Regions from separate parts of the Blautia sp. LMAG:89 genome, predicted to be linked through region 1. Evidence: riboswitches for the same ligand, from Rfam matches in the RefSeq annotation. Region 1 holds a riboswitch; each other region holds the start of a gene.
The links. Region 1 has a riboswitch for cobalamin ahead of CCC70_RS05410 (cysteine-rich small domain-containing protein). Riboswitches for the same ligand answer to the same signal wherever they lie in the genome.
Positions count from the first base shown of each region.

Region 1 (2,277 bases):
GCTATGGCGGACACGTGGCTATTTACATGGGTAATGGCCAGATCGTTCATGCATCGAACTCTCAGGACGGGATCAAGATCAGCAATGATGCTACATACAGAACAATTGTATCTGTAAGACGTCTTGTATAATAAGAACGTACAACAGAAAATAAAAATACAGCAGCCCGACAGCAGTTTGTCGGGCTGTTTTTGACGTCGGAAAAAATATTGAAAACCCATGGAACGGAGTGAACAGCAACAAAATATGCTCAAAAATGTATAAATATTGAAAACAGTATTGACATATAATTAACAGGATGTTATTATAATGTCAGTATAATTCCATATTGAACATAGCAAGTGCTGAGGATAGCTGACAGTTATATATTGATTATCAGAAGTCCACAGAAAAGGGAATCAGGTGTGAAACCTGAGCGATCCGGTCACTGTAACGGAGGAGCGAATCTCATAGTCCATTGTACGTATGTATGAGAAGGAGAGAGGAGTCATGATCCCGGAGCCAGGAAACCTGCTTGTTATGGCGAGGTTAAACTTCCGTGTAAAGTGTAACAACCATTTCAGGGACTCCGCACCCCTGGGACGTTGTCTACTTTTTTACGAGAGTAGGCATTTTTTTATGGAATGCGCCTGTTCATATGAATTATACATGATTAAATGGCAGGCGATACTACTCCGGATACATTCGTTCCCTCCGCGCACTCATGAACGGATTATATTTCTACCCCGGGGTGGCATCGCTACCTCTTTTTTATAGGAAAAAGTTATGTGTGGTTATGTCAGGAGAGGAGAAAAGAGCCATGGAGAAACCATACTGGGAAGGCAAAGAATACTCTTACTTCAGCCACAAAAACTGTGAATATTTTCCGTGCCATAAAGGAGCAGATCCGGAGAACTTCAATTGTCTGTTCTGCTATTGTCCTTTATATGCACTGGGAGATAAATGTGGTGGTAATTTCCGCTTTACGGAAAGCGGGATCAAAGACTGCACCGAATGCAAGCTTCCTCACAGAAAAGAAAATTTTGGATATGTTACAGGTAAATATAGCGAGCTTGCGGAAATTGTACGAAAGCAGCGGGAAAAATAAAAAACAGGCCAGTTCAGATACAGGAAAATGTATATTCCTGTGTTTGAACTGGCCTGTTTTGTTTTAGGGGACAATATCTGTTATCTGTCGGAAAAGATACAGAAGATCATTCTCTGGTTTGGAGAAAAACCTTGAGTCTGGGAATCTGGTTGTTGAGGATCAGCTGTTCCGGAAACATGGCCTGATGAACAAACTCAGCAGCACAGGTAAAATCTCCGATATGCTCCGGGCCATGGCTGTCACTGGAAAGAAGCAGCGGCAGATCATATTTGCGGCAGCATCGAAGGATCTCGAAACAGTTTTCTCTTGTGTCGCCACGATAGCCATAAGGTGCAAGAGAAGCTTCGTTGATCTCAAAGATCGTGCCGGTTTCCCTGGCAGCCCTTGCAAGCGCATCATAATTAACCGGGTAATGAGTGTTATCACTATGTCCGAGGATCTTTACACAGGGGTTTTTCATTACATTGATAAAAGCTTCTGTGTTTTCGGCTCTGGTACCGCAACGGTAATTCCAGGCATGCATGCTGGCAATGGCGTAATCAAGTTTGCATAATAATTCTTGATCTAAATCTACCGTTCCGCTGCGGTCAAGGATATTCAGTTCAATTCCGTAGAGTAATTCTACACCGAAATGTTTTTTGGGAGAATAGGTAAGGCTGCGGAAATAGGAGGAAGTTCCGGCTGCCAGAGTGCCGGGACCGTGATCAGTGATCCCGAGAAGCCGGAGACCTTTCTCGGCAGCTGCGCGTGCCATGTTGGTGATGGTACATTCCGTGCCGTGACCACTGGCGATGGAGTGGGTATGCATATCAGAAAGATACATAAAAATACACCTCTTTTACTGTTTGAGAACATGTGACAGAGCGGAATACGAATGTCCGCTTTGCATAAATTTTTTCTGAAAAACAAAGGAATTCCTATATAAATCCAAGTATGGCAGAGCAGAAAAACAAAGTCAATAGAGAAAAACATAAAAATACAAAAAACAAATAAAATCAACAGGGCGCAACCGATAAAAACCACAAAAACAGCTAGAAACACATGTTGGATTTCGTTGACATCGAAGTAGGGGTAAGGTATAATAAAACTACATGAGCACATAGCCGGACAGGAGCGGTTCTGGAAGCGTAGAGGCAGACAGATCACCAGAAACAACCGGTTATGAGAAAGGAGAATCATGGAGAAATTTC
Region 1 is NZ_NANC01000004.1:291,657-293,933, reverse strand. Features, by position in the region: gene CCC70_RS05415 (C40 family peptidase) at 1-131, shown strand, start outside; cobalamin riboswitch at 363-532, shown strand; gene CCC70_RS05410 (cysteine-rich small domain-containing protein) at 800-1,087, shown strand; gene CCC70_RS05405 (phosphatase) at 1,194-1,910, opposite strand; gene CCC70_RS05400 (glycyl radical protein) at 2,265-2,277, shown strand, end outside.

Region 2 (2,277 bases), on a different contig from region 1:
AGTACCTAAAGGATATGCCGCCGACGGATTCTTTAATTTTATCGAAACATCCACAAGCAGTGGATCATGTGGCGCCAGTACAGGTGCAAAAATAGCTGCCAGTGCAAAAATTATGACCACCATCAATCCTATTTTTGTTTTTGGTGACCGGAATACCTGTTTCCAGTACAGATTCTGGATCATGCTTTTTTCTGTTTTCTGCTTTCTTCTGCTTCCCATTCTATGATCTCTCCTTTACTTTAACTGGATTCGCCGGTCAATCGCAGAATAGGCGATATCCACAAGAAAATTTAATACTACAATGCCAACAGCCAGAATAAAGATAAAACATTGCAGCACCGGAGTGTCTTTTGAGATCACGGATTTCAATGCCAGATTTCCGATTCCCTGAATTGAAAAAATACTTTCTATCACAGCTGAACCACAGAAAAAACCGATCACAATTGATACCAGACGTGTCAGCACAGGAATCAGAATATTTTTCAGACCATGACGCAAAATTACATTTACAGATGACAATCCCTTGGCTCTGCTGGCACGTATGTAATCCTGCTTCAGCACCTGTATCATATTGGTACGGATCAATCTCGTCATAATTCCAAAAAAACTGATATCCATGGCAAATGCCGCAAGAATCGGGATGCCTCCGGCATCTCCTCCGATCACGGAAATCACTTTTAGCTTTACTCCAAATATATAGAGCAGCATCAGACCGATCCAGAAAGACGGCATAGATACACTGAGGGACGACAAAATGCGAATGACTTTATCCAGAACTCTGTTTTCATAAATTGCCGACAAAATTCCGAGAGGGACTGATACGATCATCAACAATAAAAACGAAGTAACTGCCAGTTTAAATGTCTGTGGAAAATATCTTTTTAATTCCTCAAAAGCCGGTTTTCTGGTAGAATATGATTTTCCAAAATCGCCATGAAGTGCCTGATCCAGCCATTTCCCGTATTGTACCAGCACCGGCTGATCCAGTCCTTCCTCATGCCGTACTTCTTCTACCTGCTCCGGTGACGGATGCTCATATTTTTTCTCCGCCAGCACTCTGGCAGCATCACCTGCCGATATAAAACTCAGCATAAAAATAATAAATGTAACCGCCAGCACTACCGGAATCATAAATATAAAACGCTTTGCAATTACTTTTCCCATCTTCATCTCTCCTCATTTTTCATCTGTTTATTCGGTTAAAATAAAAAAAGCTGATATGATCCAGCATCATATCAGCACAAAAAACAAACCTCTACCTCAAGCAGAGCTTATTCCTTCTGTATCCCATCCGAATCAGAATTCTTCTGTCAAAAAGGCAAGTCTCCTGACTCCAGTTCTTCCTACTTACCATCTTCCCGGATCTCTCCAGTGATATTTTGGTTTTCGTCCCTGTCACAGTAGCGGTGGCTGTTCTGGCATTTCACCAGATTCCTTATTAAGTACTTTGTACACCCTTCTGACTATTCAATTTTCATAGTTGCAATGAATAAGTATTATAATATCATACTTTTCTTTTTATATAAATAGTTTTTTGTCAAATATAAAATACCTGAACATTTCATAGTGAAACCCGGATATTTTCTGCCTGTATTATTATAGATCCCTTAAGTAAATAACATTATGTATGAACGGTGACTTCTTTATATTTCCGTATAATGATCATATAACTTACGAATAATAAAACAGCTGCACTGCTCCATGCACAGATCTCTGCATAGTATATTCCATCTTCACCGATCAGTTTTGGCAGCAGCAGCGCAACACTGACACGCATTATAAATTCTGCAATGCCGCTGGCAAGCGGAATCAAAGTATTACCCAGGCCCTGGATAGCGGAACGATACACATACAGCAGATACAGCACCCACAAAAAGACAGCCATGATAAACAAATACTTATATGCTATATCCAATACCTGTCGGGTCTGATCCGGTTCACCGGATACAAACAGGGACAGTACATTACGTCCAAACAGTACCATCATGCCGGAAATGAAAGCCGAAGTGAGCACTGCCATATAAGTGCCGCTGCGCACGCCTTTTCGAATCCTCTGGTATTTTTTTGCACCAAGATTCTGGCCCACATAGGTTGTAATAGCATATCCATATGAAACGGCAGCCATCTCCAAAACCCCATACAACTTGTTCGATGCCGTAAATCCCGCCACAAACAGAAAACCAAATCCATTGATCACATACTGTACCACAAGTCCTCCCACGGAGATGATCACATTCTGTATCGCAAGAGGAACCGCCAGTTCCAAAAGCCGCAGGC
Region 2 is NZ_NANC01000003.1:15,102-17,378, reverse strand. Features, by position in the region: gene nikC (nickel transporter permease) at 1-219, opposite strand, end outside; gene CCC70_RS00350 (ABC transporter permease) at 235-1,164, opposite strand; cobalamin riboswitch at 1,301-1,474, opposite strand; gene CCC70_RS00345 (MATE family efflux transporter) at 1,622-2,277, opposite strand, start outside.
Region 2: linked by a shared signal. The riboswitch ahead of CCC70_RS00350 (ABC transporter permease) and the one ahead of CCC70_RS05410 (cysteine-rich small domain-containing protein) in region 1 are both predicted to bind cobalamin.

Region 3 (2,277 bases), on a different contig from region 1:
CGGAGATCCTGAGGGAACAGCTGCAGATCGTATTGCCTATACTATAGTGACGAAACTTTTTTCTATAGCAGATTATTATATCGACCTACATAGTGGAGATGGGTTCGAACAGCTTCATCCCTATGTTTATTATGTAGGGGTTGTAGATGAAAAGACAGCAGAGAAGTCATTACATATGGCACGGCATATCGGCGTAAAATATGTAGTCCGTTCCACAACTGCCACAGGTGGCGCCTACAATTATGCTTCTTCTCTTGGAATTCCAAGTATTCTTATCGAAAGAGGCGGACACAGCTACTGGACCTGGGAGGAAGTAGAACAGGATAAAAGAGACGTCCGTCACCTTGTTTTTCATCTCCAGGGAAAGGCGTGTCATGGTCTGAAGCATTACCGTCAGATGCTTCTTGAAAATGTAGTCTATGAATATGCGCCGTATACAGGATGCTGGTATCCATCCAAGAAGCCTGGAGAGTACTTCTTTAAGGGAGAAGAATTAGGTGAACTGAGAGATTACTATGGAAATTTACTTTACACATCTATTGCAACTGAAAACGGAGTCGTACTTTATCAAACAGCCAGTCTGAACATTATTGAAGACGGACCAATGATCGCATATGCAGCGATCACGGAGACTCTGACCTGATAGTAAACAACCTTTTCAGAACGCTTCTGTCTGAAATCATATTGAAACAGTAAGAAAACCGGGTTTTACCATTTGCTATTCTATTTGTAAAAACAGCGAGGTAAAATCCGTGTTTTTTTTAGCAGATCAGATAAATCCAATTGTCATATCCCCCATGGGGGATATATACAATTCAAGCATCTTTAACAAAATTTATGAGTTTTCTAAAAATATAACATTTTTCCATAGACATAAACTATAGTTTTATCATATAATGTTGCAGTAATTTAACAGCATTTGCTGATTTTCACATCAGCCGTTGTAAGTTCTGAGAGGATTAATAGGGAAACCGGTGTAAATCCGGTACGATCCCGTCACTGTAAGGGGGAATCCTCAGACAAAGTACCACTGGTCGAGTGCGTGAGAAATAGACCGGGAAGGTGTTTGAGGGTAAGGATCCTAAGTCAGGAGACCTGCTTGCAATTGTTTTAAAATGATTCTTACGGAAGATAGGAAGCATATTTATTTTGTGTGCCCGTATTTCGTCACGGGCTTTTTTCGTGCAAATTTCTAAAATTCCATGCATGTTCTGCATATTAAGAATCCAATAGTTTCTTTTATCTAACTCAATTAAAACGGCAATGTTAAAATCGCATCAAATGAGGAAAGGAGTAAAACGTGACAAAGAAACAAGTAGGAAAAAGATTTCTCCAAATCATCATTGTATTATTTGGAATCAGCTTTTTCACATTTGGACTGACCTACCTGTCACCTGGTGATCCTGCGGAGATCATGCTGACAGAGTGTGGTAATCTTCCTACACCAGAGCTTCTGGAACAGACAAGACATGAGCTTGGCCTTGATCAGCCATTTCTCGTGCAGTATGGTTCCTGGCTGAAGGGTGTTGTTACAGGAGATATGGGACAGTCCTATTCTTTCAAAATGCCGGTAACAGATAAACTGGTATCCTGTTTCTGGCCGACGCTGAGGATGTCGTTGCTGGCACTTCTGATGATGGTCATTATTTCCATACCGCTTGGAATCTTGGCCGCTGTATATCAGAACAAATTCCCGGATTATTTTGTGAGAGGAATTACCTTTGTGGGAGTATCTGTTCCAAGCTTCTGGCTGGGCCTGATCCTTCTCAGCATCTTTGGTGTTCAGCTTCGCTGGATCAATGTTGCCGGGGGCAGTACGGATTTTAAATCCATGATCCTCCCGGCGCTGACTCTTGCACTTGCTATGTCTGCAAAATATACCAGACAGGTAAGAAGTGCAGTACTGGAGGAACTTCACCAGGATTATGTCACAGGTGCAAGAATGCGTGGAATTAAGGAAAGCGTCATTCTCTGGAAACACGTTCTTCCTAATGTTATGCTTCCGCTGGTAACGCTGCTGGGGCTTTCCCTTGGAAGTCTTCTGGGAGGTACTGCAGTTGTAGAGATCATTTACAACTGGCCTGGAATGGGAAATATGGCAGTAAAGGCGATTTCCTGTCGTGACTATCCTCTTGTACAGGGCTATGTACTCTGGATCGCGATCCTGTACATGTGCATCAACCTGCTTGTGGATCTGTCCTATACTTATCTCGATCCAAGACTTAAGGAGGATAGATAATTGAAAAAGGTATTACGAACATTCAAAGAAAATAAACA
Region 3 is NZ_NANC01000012.1:210,761-213,037, reverse strand. Features, by position in the region: gene CCC70_RS14190 (M14 family metallopeptidase) at 1-643, shown strand, start outside; cobalamin riboswitch at 929-1,117, shown strand; gene nikB (nickel ABC transporter permease) at 1,301-2,239, shown strand; gene nikC (nickel transporter permease) at 2,240-2,277, shown strand, end outside.
Region 3: linked by a shared signal. The riboswitch ahead of nikB (nickel ABC transporter permease) and the one ahead of CCC70_RS05410 (cysteine-rich small domain-containing protein) in region 1 are both predicted to bind cobalamin.